3 regions of the Rhodococcus sp. Q1 genome follow, and region 3 is predicted to be linked to each of the others. Evidence: riboswitches for the same ligand, from Rfam matches in the RefSeq annotation. Region 3 holds a riboswitch; each other region holds the start of a gene.
What was found. A riboswitch is a leader RNA that binds a small molecule or an ion and turns the genes downstream of it on or off. The one in region 3 is predicted to bind thiamine pyrophosphate.

Region 1 (5,411 bases), on a different contig from region 3:
CAGAAGCCATGGAGTCGTGGAAACACAATCGCTACCGTTGATGGCGATCGAGTGCCCGAAACGGGCGAATGGAAGTGAGAGATCATGGGCAGTTCTCCAGCCCCTGAGCGAACAGCCGAATATCCCAGACCTTCGCACACCCTCCTTCATCTCACCGATACGCACCTCGTCGGTGGAGACGAACTCCTCTACGGCACCGTCGACGCCGACACCCGCCTCGGGCTGATCCTCGAGGACATCCGTGCGTCACAGGTCCGTCCCGACGCCCTGGTGTTCACCGGCGACCTCACCGATCGCGGTCAACCCGACGCCTACCGCAAGCTCCGCAAGCTCGTCGAGCCGCTGGCGGCGACGCTCGGTGCCGACATCGTCTGGGCCATGGGTAACCACGACGACCGGGCCGTTTTCCGAGAAGAGCTCCTCGACGAAGCGCCCGCCGGCGCGCCCATCGACGAAGTCCACAGGGTCGGCGGACTGCGGATCATCACGCTCGATACTTCGGTTCCGGGCCATCACCACGGCGAGGTCTCTGCCGAGCAGCTCGCCTGGCTGGCCGACGAGCTCTCGACACCCGCGCCGTTCGGTACCGTTCTCGCACTGCATCATCCGCCGGTGCCCAGTGTCTTCGACATGGCCGTGCTCGTCGAACTCCGCGACCAGGCCGGTCTCGCCGAGGTGCTGCGCGGCACCGATGTGCGTGCCATCCTCGGTGGCCACCTGCACTACTCGACCTCGGCGACGTTCGCGGGCATCCCGGTGTCGGTTGCCTCGTCGACCTGTTACACGCAGGATCTGAACGTTCCGGTCGGGTCGCAGCGTGGGCACGACGGCGCGCAGGGCTTCAACCTCGTGCACGTCTATCCCGACACGATCGTGCATTCGGTGGTGCCCAGCGGAAGTTACGCCACCGCCGGGCAGCCCCACACGGCCCAGGATGCGGCGCGACGTCTGGCCGAAGCCGGCATTCGCATCCCCGAGAACCCCGACCTCACCGTTCGCGTCTAGTCGATGTCCGGTCGACCCGGGTAGTCGGTTTCCCAGGGCGCCGGAATCGGGTAGTACCGCTCGAGGAACTGCGTGACTTTCGCCGTCCGCAACTCCAGGTCGACTTCCGGCGTACTGCCGTCGTTCAGGCAGAACAGGTCGAGGTTGCGCCGAGCGAGGATCGTGTCCAGCCGTCGCAGTCCGGTCTTCGCCGTGGTGTCGACGTATGCCACCTTCGCCGTCGTCTGCTGTACCGCACGGCCGGTCAGCAGTGTGTAGTAGTGGTAGAAGGAATTCGTCACCGAGATGTTGTCGGCAGCCCGGAACGGGCTCGCTGCCGTCGCCGCGAACTCGTCCGCGAACTCCTGTTCCATCTCCGCCATGATCGACCTGCGAAGCGGGACCGGCGTGTGCTCGAGGTGCCGGGTGATGGTGACCCCGAATCGGTCCTGCAGCAGCGTCCGGTTCAGGCGGGCGGAGTTCTCGAAACCGCTGCGCGACGAGTGGTTTCGACCGAGACCGATCCGCACGTCGCACTCGATGAACTTGCCGACGCCGCCGCCGGAGAAGAACAGGCTCGGGCTCACCCGGCGACCGAAGAACATGTCGTCGTTCGAGTACAGGAAGTGCTCGGACAGCCCCGGGATGTGGTGCAGCTGCGACTCGACCGCCATCGAGTTGTAGGTGGGCAGCGCCGACGGGTCGGCGAAGAACTCCTCGCTGCGGACGAACGTCACGCGCGGATCGTCGGCGAGCCACGCCGGTCGCGGCGAGTCGGTGGCGACGAAGATCCGCCGCACCCACGGTGCGTACATGTGGACCGAACGCAGGGCGTACTTGAGTTCGTCGATCTGCCGGTAGCGCGCCGGCGAGTCGTCACCCTCACCGACGACATAGTTCTGCATGAGCTTCGCGCGCTCGGCCTGGAACGACGTCGACGACCCGTCGACCCAGGAGAACACGAGGTCGATCTCGAACGGGATGTCGCCGGGATGGCGGTCGAACATGCCTTCGATCGTGGGCCACAGCTGCCCGTACCGTTCGACGGTCGTCCGGCGCATCTCGTCGCGCCGTGCGGTCGTGCGGGTCAGAGCATTCGGGCGAGGCATGATCACTTCGTCGTCGGTGTAGGTCCACAGCTCGATGTCCACGCCGTTCGACGCGCCGTACCGCAGCCCGCTGGTCAGCTCGACCCGCGGGCGGAACAGCCGGAACACCCGATCCTTCTTGGCGGGCGACAGGTGTCCGTCCGCGACGAGGGTCGAGCGACGCTTCGAACCGACGGCCTTCGAGTAGAAGGGTTCGTCGGAGCATCCCTCGGCGAGAGCGGCACGCAGCCTCTTGCGATCGGACCGGTCGATCGCCAGGATCGGACGTTCGCTGTCGTCGCGCACCAGCAGGTAGTCGATGCGCGCCCGGTCGAGCACGCGGCGCAGGAACAGCACGTCCTCGATCTGCGCTTCGTCCGGCGTGGTGGTGGTGATGGGAATCGCGTAGCGGTCCTCGAACCACACGACGTCCTCGTGGCGCGCGGGTCCGAGGACCGGGGCACGGTCGAGCGGCGGGGCGTCTCCGACCTGCTGCGAAAGGGGGACGTAGGGAGCGTTGTAGGGGGCCGGCGAGTGCGTCGGAATCTCCTTTCACGGGTCGGGTCAGGAAAGGCTCATTTTAACGCCGATCTGAGCTAAGTTCCCGGGTCGGTGATGTGACGATCCGATGAATGCCGACGCCGACGGTCTCGAAGGGGTCGAGATCCCGAGGTGTAACCTGTCCGCAGGACTCGACACGGGGTGCCGGACACGGCTGAGAGAACACCCGTCGAACCTGATCTCGATTATGCGAGCGAAGGGATGCCGAGCCGGCGACAGGCCTGAGGTCTGTCGCCCTCACGCACCCTTCCCGACACAGGGAAGGCACAGAAAGATGTCACTGCAGAACCGGATCGTCCTCGTCACCGGTGCCGGTCGCGGCCTCGGCCACAGCATCGCGCAGGCGTTCGCCGACGAAGGAGCCGCCGTCGTTCTCGATTACCGGCGCAGCGGCGAGAGCGCGCACGAACTGGCCGACAAGATCGGACCCGAGCGTGCCGTCGCTCTGAAGGCCGATGTCACCGACCGCGCCGAGGTCGAGTCGCTGTTCGCGCGGGCCCGCGAGCACTTCGGGCGACCCGTCACCACGGTCGTCAACAACGCCCTGCCCGACTTCTCGTTCAACGGCGACGCCCGCGCCAAGGCCGACGAGATCGGATACGCCGAATTCGGTGCCCAGTTCGATGGGGTCGTCGGTGGTGCCGTCAACGTCATCCAGGCGGCACTGCCGGGCATGCGGGAAGCCGGCGGCGGCAGCGTCGTCAACATCGGCACCAATCTGTTCCAGCATCCGGTGGTCCCGTACCACGACTACACCGCCGCCAAGGCCGCGCTGCTGTCGCTGACCCGCACCTTCGCCGCCGACCTCGGCCCCGACGGGATCCGCGTCAACATGGTCTCCGGTGGTCTACTGCGCACGACCGACGCATCGTCGGCGACGCCGGAGGCGGTGTTCGATCTCATCGCGTCGTCGACGCCGCTGCGGAAGGTCACCACTCCCGAGGATTTCGCGGCCGCGGTGCTGTTCTTCGCATCCGACTGGTCGCGGGCCGTCACCGGGCAGAACCTGGTGGTCGACGGGGGACTGGTGATGAACTGATGCCCGGACCACGCACCCTCCACCTCAACGCCTTCCTCTACGGCGTCGGGCACCACTCTGCGGCATGGCGCCATCCAGGCTCCGCCGCCGAACGCATCGGCGACATCACATATTTCGAGGAGCTTGCCCGCACCGCCGAACGAGGACGCCTCGACGCCGTGTTCTTCGCGGACGGTCACAGCGTCAACCCGAAGTACACGGCGGGCACCACCTGGTTCCTCGAACCCCTCACCGCGCTGGCGGCCATGGCGCGCGCGACCGAGCACATCGGTCTGGTCACCACCGTCTCGGCAAGCTTCTTCACGCCGTTCCACGCGGCACGGATGCTGGCCTCGCTCGACCACATCAGTGGTGGCCGCGTAGGAGCCAACATCGTCACCTCGATGTTCGACGACGAAGCGCGCAACCACGGATTCGACGCGCTCCCGCCGCACGCGGAACGATATGCCCGGGCGGAGGAGTTCATCGAAGTGCTGTGCGCACTGTGGGATTCGTGGGACGATGGCGGTATCCTCGTCGACCGGGCCGGCGGCAGGTTCCTGGACTCCGACGCAATCCGTCCGATCCATCACCGGGGCAAGCACTTCCGCGTCGACGGTCCCCTGACCGTGCCGCGGTGCCCGCAGGGCCGCCCCGTGCTGTTCCAGGCCGGAGCATCGGAGACCGGCCGCAACCTCGCGGCCCGTCACGCCGAGGCCGTCTACTCGGTCGCGTGGGACATGACCGCGGCGCTCGAGTACGCCACCGACCTGCGTGCACGCATCGCCTCCGTCGGCAGGGACGCCGGTTCGGTCGCCATCCTGCCGGGGCTCGTGACCTACGTCGGCCGCACCGAAGACGAAGCGTGGGCGAAGAAGGCGGAACTCGACGCTCTGCTCGACATCGACGCCGCTCTCGCCCAACTCGGAGTCTTCACCGGTCAGGACTACACGCGCCACGATCTCGACGCTCCCGTCGGAGACCTGCCGCCCATCGAGGAGTTCACCGGTCCGCAGGGCCGCTATGCGACGGTGCAGCGCATCATCGAGACACGCCGCCCGACCTTGCGCGAGCTGCTCGGTTACCTCGCAGCGGGTGGTGGCCACGCGACGATGATCGGCACCCCCGAATCCGTCGCCGACAGCATCGAGGAATGGTTCACCGCGGGCGCCTGCGACGGTTTCAACCTGATGTGTCCCGCCTATCCGGATTCCCTCGACGACTTCGTCGACCTCGTGGTCCCGGAACTGCAGCGCCGCGGCCTGTTCCGGACCGAATACTCCGGGTCGACCCTGCGCGACTCGCTCGGTCTGAAGGCGGTGTAACAGAGCGCGAACCGGTCATCGGAGCGGGTTGTAGAGCGCACCGATGACCGTTTCGCGCTCTGGAGCTCCCGACGACGGTACGAGCGAGCGACGTGACGCGCAGACCGTCCACGTCGACGACGTCGCCGTCCAGGTCGGCGGTGTGGATGTGCAGATCGTCGCTCGCCCGGCAGCTGCGCGTCGGCGGACGCGCGACGTGGATGCGGCCCAGCGGCGCGTCCCACACGTCGAGGCCGTGGACGACCGCGGCCGTCACATGACCGAGCGCCTCGTCGGCGTCGAGACGGGAAGCGACGAGGCGTGCCCGGGCGAGGTGAACTCCGGCGGGGCCGAGGCCGTGCCTGCCCACCGGACGCCGGTACGATCAGCCTCCCGGCGTCGGCGCGGGTGCGCTCTCCTCTGCGTCGGGAGCGCGTGCCGGATCGCCCGGCGCCT
Region 2 (5,411 bases), on a different contig from region 3:
GTCGCCCAATGTCAGCACGGGTGGCGTGGACAACTCCGTCGTCGCGCACGACCTCGGTCCGGTGTTCGACCAGCCCATCTGACACGGTTCCTGGGCGCCCGCGACACCCGGCGCCGCGACGGCGACGACAGTGCCCATGAGCCCGGCAGCGGCGGCAGCGAGAATTCTGTGTGCAACTGTCATGCCCGGGGATCGTACAGACCGATCGGTAACCCGTCGCGCAATAATCGGAAAACCCCTGAACACCAAGGTGCTCAGGGGTTTCCCGTACCGGTCACGGCTCCATCGGCGAAGATGCCTGGGCCCAGAAGCGTTTCGGGATCCGGCCGGCGTGCCGGGCACGGAATCCCGCTTCGACGGCGTGCCGCATCGCGGCGGCCATCAGCGCGGGATCCTTCGCGCGGGTGACGGCGGTGGCGAGCAGGACTGCGTCGCACCCGAGTTCCATCGCGAGCGCGGCGTCGGAGGCGGTTCCGATCCCCGCGTCGAGGATCACCGGCACGCCCGCGGCCTCGACGATCATCTCGATGTGGTGCGGGTTCGAGATACCGAGGCCGGTGCCGATCGGCGAGCCGAGCGGCATCACCGCGGCGCATCCGACATCCTCGAGTCGCCGGGCGAGGACCGGGTCGTCGGTCGTGTACGGCAGGACGACGAACCCGTCGTCGACGAGTTGCTCGGCCGCCGAGACGAGTTCGATGGCGTCGGGCAGCAGTGTCCGTTCGTCGGCGATGACCTCGAGTTTCACCCAGTCGGTCTCCAATGCCTCCCGGCCGAGTTGCGCGGTCAGCACCGCTTCCTTCGCACCACGGCAACCGGCGGTGTTCGGCAGCGGTTCGATACCGAGGCGACGCAGCAGATCGAGGACACCCGTTCCGGAGGCCGCGTCGACGCGGCGCATCGCGACGGTGGTGAGCTCGGTGCCCGACGCGACGAGCGCCTCCTCGAGCACGGCCAGGTTCGCCGCACCACCGGTACCGGTGATCAGCCGCGAGCCGAAGGTGCGGCCGGCGATGGTCAGCTCCGGCAGATCTGCGCCGGGATCGCGTGTGTCAGCCACCTTGGACCGCCGTGAGGATCTCGATGCTCGCACCCCGGGGCACCGGCTCCGACCATCGTCCTCGCGGGCACACGACACCGTCGACGGCGACCGCGATTCCCTTCTCGGGCAGACCGAGCTCGTTCAGCAGCTGCGCCACCGTCGGCGCCGCGTCGTAGTACTTGTCCTCACCGTTGACGGTGATGCCCACGGACACCTCGTTCGTCATCCCACACTCGCTTCCGTAATTCGTCGGGGACAGGCGTATTTCGCATCGGCCAGCGACCGCCCGCCGAGTTCGGCGAGCACCGCGTCGACGGTGAGGGGCGTGAGCAGCACACCGTTGCGACCGTGCCCGGTCGCGGCGACGACACGATCGGAGACCCGGCCGATCAGCGGCAGGTTGTCGGGCGTCATCGGGCGCAGGCCCGCGCTCGCCTCGAGCAGCTCGTACTCGCCGAGCGCCGGAAAGATGATCTCGGCATCGGCGATCAGATCGCGCACACCCGCCACCGTGACCTGCGTGTCGGACGCCTCGTACTGCGTCGCCCCCACCACGAGACCGTCGTGGCGCGGAACCAGGTAGGCGGGACGCCCGTGGACACTCGCGCGCACGGTGCGTTGCGGCGGCGGGGTCGCGCCCGGCCGCACCCGCAGGCGCAGGATCTCGCCCTTGACCGGGCGGACCGGAAGGTCCGGCCACAGACGTGCCGAGGCCACCCCGGCCGCGAGCACCACCTGGTCGTCCGGCAGGTCGGCCGGGTCGTGCACGGCGGCGTCCGAGAAACGCACTCCGGCGCCGGTCGCCGCGACGCGCAGGGCGTCGACGAGCGCACGGTTGTCGACCGACGACTCGGTGGGGGCGAGGAGTCCGAGACGGACCTTCGGACCGAGGGACGGCTCGAACTCCCGGATCTCGGCGCGGGAGAGCAGCCGCATCTCGTGCCCCTGCTCCCCCACCCATTCGGCGACGGTCCGCAGGTCGGCCGCATCGGCCGCATCGAGCGCGACGGTCAGGGACGCCTGGGCGGTGAACACATCGACGCCGGTCTCCGTGCGCAGCGCCTCCGCGAAGCCGGGCCAGCGGTCGAGGGAGGCCGCTCCCAGGGACAGGACGTGGTCTTCACCGGGCCAGCCCTCGGACAGCGGTGCCAGCATTCCTCCGGCCACCCACGAGGCTCCGCTACCAGGATTCGGGTCGTGCACGGTCACGATGTGTCCCGCGCGGGCCGCGCGCCATGCGATCGACAGCCCGATCACTCCGCCACCCACGACGGCCACAGTTGCCATTGGTCCACCTCACTCCCTGCGCCGGCATGATCCGGGTCAGGTCATAACGGTCGGGGCCGGCAGGCCCCCTCTCAGCCCCGCGATCCCCGGGACTCCCGTGTCGTCACTTTCGCTCTAGAGGCTACCGTCTTGTCCGTGACCACCTATCGCGGCAACCATCCCGACCCGCGCGGCCGACTCGCCACCGCCCGGCTGTACCTGTGCACCGACGCCCGCCGGGACACCGGCGACCTCGCACGGTTCGTCGAGGAGGCCCTCGCCGGTGGGGTCGACATCGTCCAGTTGCGCGACAAGGACTCGGCCGGCGAGAAGAAGTTCGGACGGCTCGAGGCACGCGACGAACTCGCGGCCCTCGAGATCATCGGCGAGGCGTGTGCACGCCACGGAGCACTCCTCGCCGTCAACGATCGCGCCGACATCGCGCTCGCAGCGGGCGCCGACATCCTGCATCTCGGTCAGGGCGACCTGCCGGTGCGGCACGCGCGGCAGATCCTCGGCGACGAGATCGTCATCGGCCGGTCGACGTCGAGCCGGGCGCAGGCCGCGCTCGCCGACATCGAGGAGGGCGTCGACTACTTCGCGTCCGGACCGGTGTGGGACACCCCGACCAAGCCGGGCCGTACCGCGGCGGGGCTGGAGGTGACGCGCGAGGTCGCGCAGTCGCAGCCGGCACGACCGTGGTTCGCGATCGGCGGCATCGACCTCGAACGGCTCCCCGAGGTGCTCGACGCCGGTGCCACGCGGGTCGCGGTGGTCCGGGCGATCACGAAGGCAGACGATCCGCGGGCCGCCGCGGCTGCACTGAAAGCGGCTCTGCCGGTCTGAAGACCGGTACGGCAGGGCGCTACAGCCAGCCCAGCACGGCCGAGGGCGACATCGCGAGCGTGCCCTCGGGCAACCGCGCGCGCAGACCGCGATCCGCAGTGACCACGACCGTCACTCCCGGGTCCACCACGGCCGTCGCGGTCGCGGCGAGCCGGGCCAGTTCGTCGTCGCCGCTGCCGTCCGCGGTGTGCACCGGGATCCGGACGTCGTCGATCGTCGCGGCGCGGGCGTGGCCTTCGAGGACCGCCTCGACGCGGGGCACCCAGCCGAACGACCCGTCGGGAAACTCGACGGTGCGGGGCAGCGCCGCGGCGAGGTCGGCGAGCAGGGCGGCGGTCGCACCGGGGCGGTCGCGCCACCACCCGGTGGGGCCACCGGCCCCCAGCACGTTCGCCGTGTCGAGCAGCATGCGCACCGGCGCGGTGCGCAGCGACGGCCATGCCTCGGCGAAACCGCTGTGCAGCGGCATCGTCTCGACGTCCGGTTCCGGCACCCAGCGCAGTTCGGTGCTCTCCTGGTTGAGGCTGGTCACGAGCGTCTCGGCGGCATCGGCGACGACGGTGGTGTAGGTCCACCCACCGGCGAGACCGGAGGTGACGCGTTCGGCACGCACCGTCACCGCCTCGACGTCGATACCCGCCTCTTCGTGCGCTTCCCGCACGGCTGCGTCGACGGTGCTCTCGTGCGAGTCGCGGGCACCACCGGGAAGGGCCCAGGTCCCACCTTGGTGCGACCATGCCGCCCGATGCTGCAGGAGTACCGCGGGCCGACCGTCCGCCAGCGGAGCGCGCAGCAGCAGGCCTGCGGCGCCGTGCCGTCCCCAGCGCTTCCCGCCGTCCGGGCCGGCCGCCCAGCCGTCGCCGTCTCCACGCATAACGTCCGCCTCTCCGATCCGCCTCGCCCGGGCCTGTGCCCGGTACCGGATCCCGCCGTCCGTGGACGGCAACAATACCGCCGGGCTGCTTATATGCTCCCCTCAGACCGCTCGACACGAGGAAGGGAGTGCCCGGTGGACGTGCGGATCACCCCTCCTTTCGCTCCCATCGGGAGCCACGTGCGCGAGACTGCCGGTACGGACGATCCGGACGCCCGTGTCGATCGCTTCCGCGCCCTGCTGCGATCGACCCCGGTCCGGTTGCTGATACTCGGGGCGGTGCTCACCGTGTTGCTCGTGGCCTCGGCCGCGGTGTCCGCGACCACCGTGTCCGGCCGGCAGGCCACCCACGACCGTCTCCTCGTGTCCGTCGAACCGCTCGCGAGCGCGGCCCAGAATCTCTACAGCGCGCTCTCGGTGGCCGACGCGGCCGCCGTGACGGGGTTCATCTCGGGCGGGCTCGAACCGGAGGCGGTGCGGAGTCGCTATATCAGGGCCACCGACGAGGCGGCGGAGTATCTCGTCATCGCTGCGACGGGGCTGACGGACGCCGACCGCGAGACGGCGCACAACCTCACCGAGATCGGGCGCTTGCTGCCCGTCTACACCGGGCTGATCGAGACGGCCCGCACCAACAATCGCACCGGGCATCCGGTCGGTTCCGCCTATCTGGGTGAGGCCTCGCATCTGATGCAGACCGAACTGCTCCCGGCCGCACAGGAACTGCACACGCGCGGTGTCGCTGCCGTCGAGGACACCCAGCGCGACGCGGTACGACCGCCCTGGCTCGCCATCGGACTGCTCCTCGTCACGGTCGCCGCGCTGTGCGCGGCGCACGTCGTGGTGAGCCGCCGCAGTCGTCGCACCTTGAATCCCGGGCTCATCGTCGCGATCGGCGCGACCGGGGCGCTGCTGGGCTGGCTGCTCGTCGCCGGCCTGGCGTCGTCGAGCGCCACCGAACGCGCCATCGAGCGGGGCGCGGCACCGCTCGCCGATCTCACCGAGGGACGGATCCTCGCCCAGCAGTCGCGCACCGCCGAAACCCTGCTGATCGCCCGGCGCGACACCACCGGCGCGTACGACGACACCTTCGGGACCAACATGTCGCGACTCGGCGACATCCTCGACGTGTACGGACGCGAGTCCGCCCTGGAGGCGGGCGCCGACGCGGTCACGGCGGCCCGGTCGGCGCACGAAGCCTGGATCAACTCGCACGCACGCATGGTCGACGCACTCGCGCGCGGTGACTACGCGGCTGCCTCGGTCCTCGCGGTCGGGGCGGGTCCCGGCGAATCCACCGCCCGGTTCGTCGCCCTCGACGAAGCCTTGACGGAAGCGATCGACGGCACCCGCACCGAACTGCGCGACAACGAGTTCCGCGCG
Region 3 (5,411 bases):
GAACCGGAAGTCGACGAGGGCGCACCCGGCCTCTCGCCGGAGAGAAGTTCCCCTGCGGCTGCCCATGGCCGGGCACGTGGAGGGTGTCGACCAGTAGATCCCCGAGGCGGGCGACTATCTCGGCGACATCCTCCGCTCCTCCTCACGACGTGAACGATGCAGGACCTCCATCAGTTCGTGCTCGAGCGCCACGAACTCGCTCGACACGCACGTCTCCAACGTTCGCGGCCGGGGCAGGGGCACGCGCACCTCGTGCTGCACGCGGGTCGGACGCGGACCGAGGACGACGACACGGTCGGACAGCAGCACCGCCTCGCGCACATCGTGCGTCACCATCAGCACCGTCCACCGATGCTGCTGCCACACCTCCTGCAGCCACAGCTGCATCTCGGTGCGGGTGAGCGAATCCAGCGCCCCGAACGGCTCGTCGAGCAAGAGCACGTCGCGCCCTTGCAGCACGGTGCGGGCGAGCGACGCGCGTTGACGCATGCCACCCGACAGTTGGTGCGGAGCAGCATCCTCGAAGCCGGACAGGCCGAAGGTCGGCAGCAGCTCGCGGGCGCGGGCTCGGGCGTCGGATCGTCGCACACCCTGCACCTCGAGGCCCAGGGTGCAGTTGTCGAGCACCGTCCGCCACGGGAACAGCAGGTCCTTCTGCGGCATCAGCGCGACCCGTCCGGGCGCGGCGGGAAAGTCGCCGATGAGAACCTCACCGGCGTCGGGCTGTTCGAGTCCCGCGACGATCGAGAACAGTGTCGACTTGCCGCACCCGCTCGGTCCGATGAAGGACACGAATTCGCCCGGCGCGACGGAACAGTCGATGCCGTCGATCACCGCCCGGTCGCCGTACGCCTTGTGGACCGACGCCACCGTCACTGCACTCATGTCGCATCCTTCGTGAGCGCCCACGGCGCGACCAGCCGTTCGACGACGTACGTCAGCGCGTACAGCGTGAGCGACAGGACGGCGGTGACCGCCACCGCCGCGAGCACGAGATCGGTTCGGAACGAGTTCTTCTGGGCGCTCATGTAGATGCCCAGACCGGATGTCGCGCCGACGTATTCGGCGAAGACCGCACCGACCACCGCGTAGGTGATGCCGATCCGCAGGGCGGTGAAGAAGCGGGGGAGTGCGCCGGGCAGGCGCACGTAACGGAACTGCTGCCACCGCGACGCACCCATGCTGCGCAGCAACGCTCCCGCCTCCCGGTCGGCCGCCGCGAATCCTTCGAGAAGACCGATGGCGACGGGGAAGAACGTCACCAGCGCGATGACGAGGATCTTCGGCAACAACCCGAAACCGAACCAGATGATCATCAACGGCGCGATCGCGATGATCGGCAGGGTCTGCGACACCACGAACAACGGCACGAAGGCCTGTCGCAACCACGGTGAGAAGTCCACCGCGATCGCGAGAGCCCACGCGAGTGCCAGTGACACGGCGAACCCGACGAGGGTCACCTGCAGCGTGGACCAGGCGTGCCCGGCGATGTCGACGCGATGCACCCACCCCTGCGTGAGAACGCGTGCGGGGGAGGGCAACACCTGCGGGCGGATACCGCTCACCACGACGTACGTCTGCCAGATCCCGACCAGCACCCCGGCGACGAGTACGGCGGGAACGAATCGACGTGCGCGGCCCGTGTTATCGGTCTTCGAGATAGTCATCGGTGACATAGGTCGACCAATCAGGCTCGGTCGTCAACGGGCTGCCGTCGGGTCCGGACAGCAGGCCGTTCTCGTAGAGAAACCGGGCGTAGCCCGACCATTTCCCGGCGTCGAGGACCCCGACGGCACCGGAGGCGTCGCGCATGTACTCGGCGGCGAGCATGCGCTGACTCTCGTAGACGAGTTCCTCGTCGGGGAAGGCACCCGGATTCGCGTCGATCAGGGCGCGTGCCCCGCGATCGGGGTCGTCGGCCGCGATCCGGTAACCCTGGTCCAGAGCCTGCACGAAAGCGCGGGCCTGCTCCGGGTTCTCCGCCATCCAGTCCTCGTTGCCGTCGACGACGATCGCATACGCGTCCGGGAAGCCGTAGTCGGTGAAGCGGAAGTACCGCATCGGCAGGCCGCGGTGCTCTGCCTCGAGACCCTCCCATGCCAGGTACGACACGGTGAAGTCCGCGGTGGACGAGTAGACCGCCTCGTACGAGGACGTTCCGAGCGTCACGTTCTCGAACTCCCCGCGGCCGCCGTCGTTGCGGATCACCTCGGCGAGCATCTCGTCCTCACCGGGGTTCGCGAAGCCCGCGAAGGTCTTGTCGTCGAGATCGGCCGGCCGCGTGATCTCGGCATTGTCGGCCCGCACGGCGATTCCCGTCGCCCAGTGCTGCAGAGGTGCGAGGACCGCGACGGTCCGCGACCCGGCGGCCCTGGCGATGGTGGAGCCGGCGTGCGTGGAGATCCCGAACTCGGCGCTCCCGGCGTCGACGAGGGTGTCGGGCGTCGCATTGTTGTACGGCAGGATCTCGACGTCGAGGCCTGCATCGGTGAACAGCCCCTCCTGCTGCGCCACGTACAGGCCGGTGTGGTTGGTGTTGGGCGTCCAGTCCAACGCGAATCGGATGGTGTCGCTCCCGGAATCGGACGAGCACCCGGTGACCGCGGAGAGTGCGGCGACGAGGGTGAGCAGTCCGGCGAGAGTCCGCCGCGCGTTCACTGCGCGGAGCGGGAGCGGAACGATATGGGGGCAGGCACGGTCATGTCGGGACATCCCTTCGTCAGCATTACCTGATCAGGTTCGACGGGTGTGATCTCAGCCCCGCTCGTGCGGAGCACCCCGTGTCACGGGCGACCCTAGCACTGCGGCTCCCACACGCACCTCCGGGGCGGCGTCGGTCCGCGTACGACTACGCGACGCGAGGATGGCGAAGGGTCCGTCGGTGAACCCCGACGGACCCCTTCTTCCGCTGTTTCCCGTGGAGCAGACCCCGCTCGACGGTATTCGGGCGTACGAACCGCTTCGGCGGTGTTCGATGCACACGAACCGAGCGGGGGGTGCGTGCATCGATGGGAGCCGTAGAAGCTGCTGCGGTGATCGGAAGTGCCCTGACGGCACCGATGGTGTCAGGACCGGCACCGGCGTCGCGTGCCTCTCGTAGGTCGGACTCGGACAGACACTGCACGACCAGTACGAGCTGTGGCACCACGAACTTCCCGATCCCGCGCAGCCGAGGCGGAAAGTGTTGTGCGGCGGACATTCTCTCGGCGGTTTCATCGCCGGCTACTTCGCGGAACGGGACTTCGACGGAGATCGGTCTCGACGGCGTTCCCCGGTCTGTTCGGTGACGTACCCAAGGCGTCGCCGGAGGTCTTCGCAGATCCGGGAAGCGTCCACCGGTGGCTCGACTACGACGAGGTGGGCACAGCGGCGTCGTCACCCCGACGAAACGCGGTGCACCGATCGGGGGGGAGCGAGGTGACGTCGATTGCGGAGCCGGCGCGGAATCACACCGCCCGAGCCGGTGCCGCAGGCACCGGCCGACTACGCGGCCGGGTGAGGTGCGATCAGGCGCCGCGTGCGGAGAAGAGTGAGGTGTAGTCGTGCGGGCCGCTCACCTCGGCGACAGCGGTGACGGCTTCGATCTCGGCGTCGGCTTCCGGAGTGGTGGGCGCGAGGAAGAGAGGGTTGTCGAATTCTTTGTTCTGGCTCATGGCCGTCCTTTCGGGTGCGGTCGGGGAGACCCCGGCCGTGGGGCAATGCGAAGAAGAGGGGCCGCGGTACACGCGGCGGGGAACTCTCACGTCCGGTCCGGAACCTTCGGGCACCGAGGTGCGAGGTTGCTCATCCCATGCGAGCCGAACGATGCTCCCACCCTACACCAGAAGCTTCGCGCGACGTTTGATCGGCGAGTTGCGTGGGAAGACACTCGGCATGGCTACCTACAGAGTGATCGATCCGACCGGTAACGTCGTGGACACCAAGGAAATCGAGAGCGCGGACGACGCTCACGCCTGGTTCGTCGACCAGCGCGCCGACAACAGTGAACTCGGCTGGCGCATGGAGGCGCAGAACGAACAGGACGGTACCTGGCACTTCTTCGACGACACCGAAGGCACCTCGAAATAGAGCCCACACGCACGCGGTGCCGGTAGTCGCAACTACCGGCACCGCGTGTATCGGGGACTACTTCTTGAAAGCGTCCTTGACGTGCTCGGCGGCATCCGAGACCTTGTCGCCGGCCTGCTTCAACCCGCTGGAGGTCTGGTCGCCGCGACCCTCGGCTTCGAGATCACGATCACCGGTTGCCTGACCGGTGTTCTCCTTGATCTTGCCGCCTGCTTCTTCTGCCTTGTGCTTTGCCTTGTCGACGAAGTCGGCCATGGGTCCTCCTATGTCATCGAACGTTGCCCTTACGGAGTACCCGACTCGAACCGAGCGAAACCGAACACGGCGTACTCGTCCGTGTCAGACTTCGACGACAGACAGCCAGGAGGAGATCGATGTCGCATCCCACCAACCCCGGGCCCGAGGGCGACGACCCGATCGGTGACGCCCCGGACGCCGACCCCGAACTCGTCCGCGACGGTCCCGTGCAGCACCGTCGATCCGCGGGGGCGGTGATCGCCACCGTCGCGGTGGTCGTCGTGATCGTCGTGCTGCTCGTCGTCCTTCTCTGAGCGCGGCGAGGGATCACAACCAGTCCCGCTTCTTGAACAGCACGTACAACGCGATCGCCGACACCGTGATGATCGCGACTCCGGTGAGCATGCCCCACCACTCGCCGAAGCCGGGATAGGGCACGTTCATGCCGTACCAACCGGTCACAGCGGTGGGGACCGCGATGATCGCGGCCCATCCCGTCAGTTTCTTCATCACGATGTTCAGACGGGCGTCCTGCAGCGACAGGTTCGTCTCGAAGACGGTGTTCACCATCTCGCGGAGCGACTCGGTCCACTCCGCCGCCCGCATCACGTGGTCGTACAGGTCGTTGTACGAGCTGTCGAGTTCGGGGTGACGGTTGTTCTCGGCGCGGGTGCGCATGACCGCGTTGATGATCTCGCGCATCGGCAGCACCACTCGCCGAAGTTGCACGAGTTCCTTGCGGAGACGGTAGACGCGACGCTGGATGTACCGAGTGGACGCCTGATCCTCGAAGAGGCAGTCCTCGAGGTCCTCCGCGGCGTCGTCGAGTTCCTGAATGGTCTCGAACTGCCCGTCGACGACCGTGTCGAGCAGGCCGTGCACCAGCGCCCCGGGCCCGTACTGGAGCAGGTCCGAGTTCTCGTCCCACCGGCGCACCACCTCGTCGATGTCGAACGGGCTGCCGCGCCGTACCGTCACGACACCCCGGGGCAGGACGAACGCGGAGATGCGGGTGGTGTGCAACCGGGACTCGTGGGCCTGATCCTCGTCCTCGGAATCCGGAGAGAGGTGTGTCGCGTAGACGGTGAGGAAGGTGTGCGTGGCGT

Region 1: another riboswitch for thiamine pyrophosphate. It lies ahead of EQ874_RS21330 (3-oxoacyl-ACP reductase); the one in region 3 lies ahead of EQ874_RS12515 (ABC transporter substrate-binding protein).
Region 2: another riboswitch for thiamine pyrophosphate. It lies ahead of thiO (glycine oxidase ThiO); the one in region 3 lies ahead of EQ874_RS12515 (ABC transporter substrate-binding protein).

Annotation. Positions count from the first base shown of each region.
Region 1 is NZ_SDMJ01000011.1:81,436-86,846, reverse strand. Features, by position in the region: gene EQ874_RS21340 (phosphodiesterase) at 85-1,005, shown strand; gene EQ874_RS21335 (stealth family protein) at 1,002-2,498, opposite strand; TPP riboswitch at 2,761-2,852, shown strand; gene EQ874_RS21330 (3-oxoacyl-ACP reductase) at 2,908-3,672, shown strand; gene EQ874_RS21325 (LLM class flavin-dependent oxidoreductase) at 3,672-4,976, shown strand; gene EQ874_RS21315 (serine hydrolase domain-containing protein) at 5,341-5,411, opposite strand, start outside.
Region 2 is NZ_SDMJ01000005.1:253,348-258,758, forward strand. Features, by position in the region: gene EQ874_RS16915 (hypothetical protein) at 1-183, opposite strand, end outside; gene EQ874_RS16920 (thiazole synthase) at 275-1,060, opposite strand; gene thiS (sulfur carrier protein ThiS) at 1,053-1,268, opposite strand; gene thiO (glycine oxidase ThiO) at 1,265-2,329, opposite strand; TPP riboswitch at 2,326-2,438, opposite strand; gene thiE (thiamine phosphate synthase) at 2,465-3,154, shown strand; gene EQ874_RS16940 (NUDIX hydrolase) at 3,174-4,028, opposite strand; gene EQ874_RS16945 (hypothetical protein) at 4,209-5,411, shown strand, end outside.
Region 3 is NZ_SDMJ01000004.1:59,142-64,552, reverse strand. Features, by position in the region: gene EQ874_RS12525 (ABC transporter ATP-binding protein) at 115-885, opposite strand; gene EQ874_RS12520 (ABC transporter permease) at 882-1,667, opposite strand; gene EQ874_RS12515 (ABC transporter substrate-binding protein) at 1,645-2,658, opposite strand; TPP riboswitch at 2,695-2,791, opposite strand; gene EQ874_RS22895 (hypothetical protein) at 3,507-3,653, opposite strand; gene EQ874_RS12505 (hypothetical protein) at 3,874-4,068, shown strand; gene EQ874_RS12500 (CsbD family protein) at 4,126-4,323, opposite strand; gene EQ874_RS22890 (hypothetical protein) at 4,443-4,619, shown strand; gene EQ874_RS12495 (magnesium transporter CorA family protein) at 4,633-5,411, opposite strand, start outside.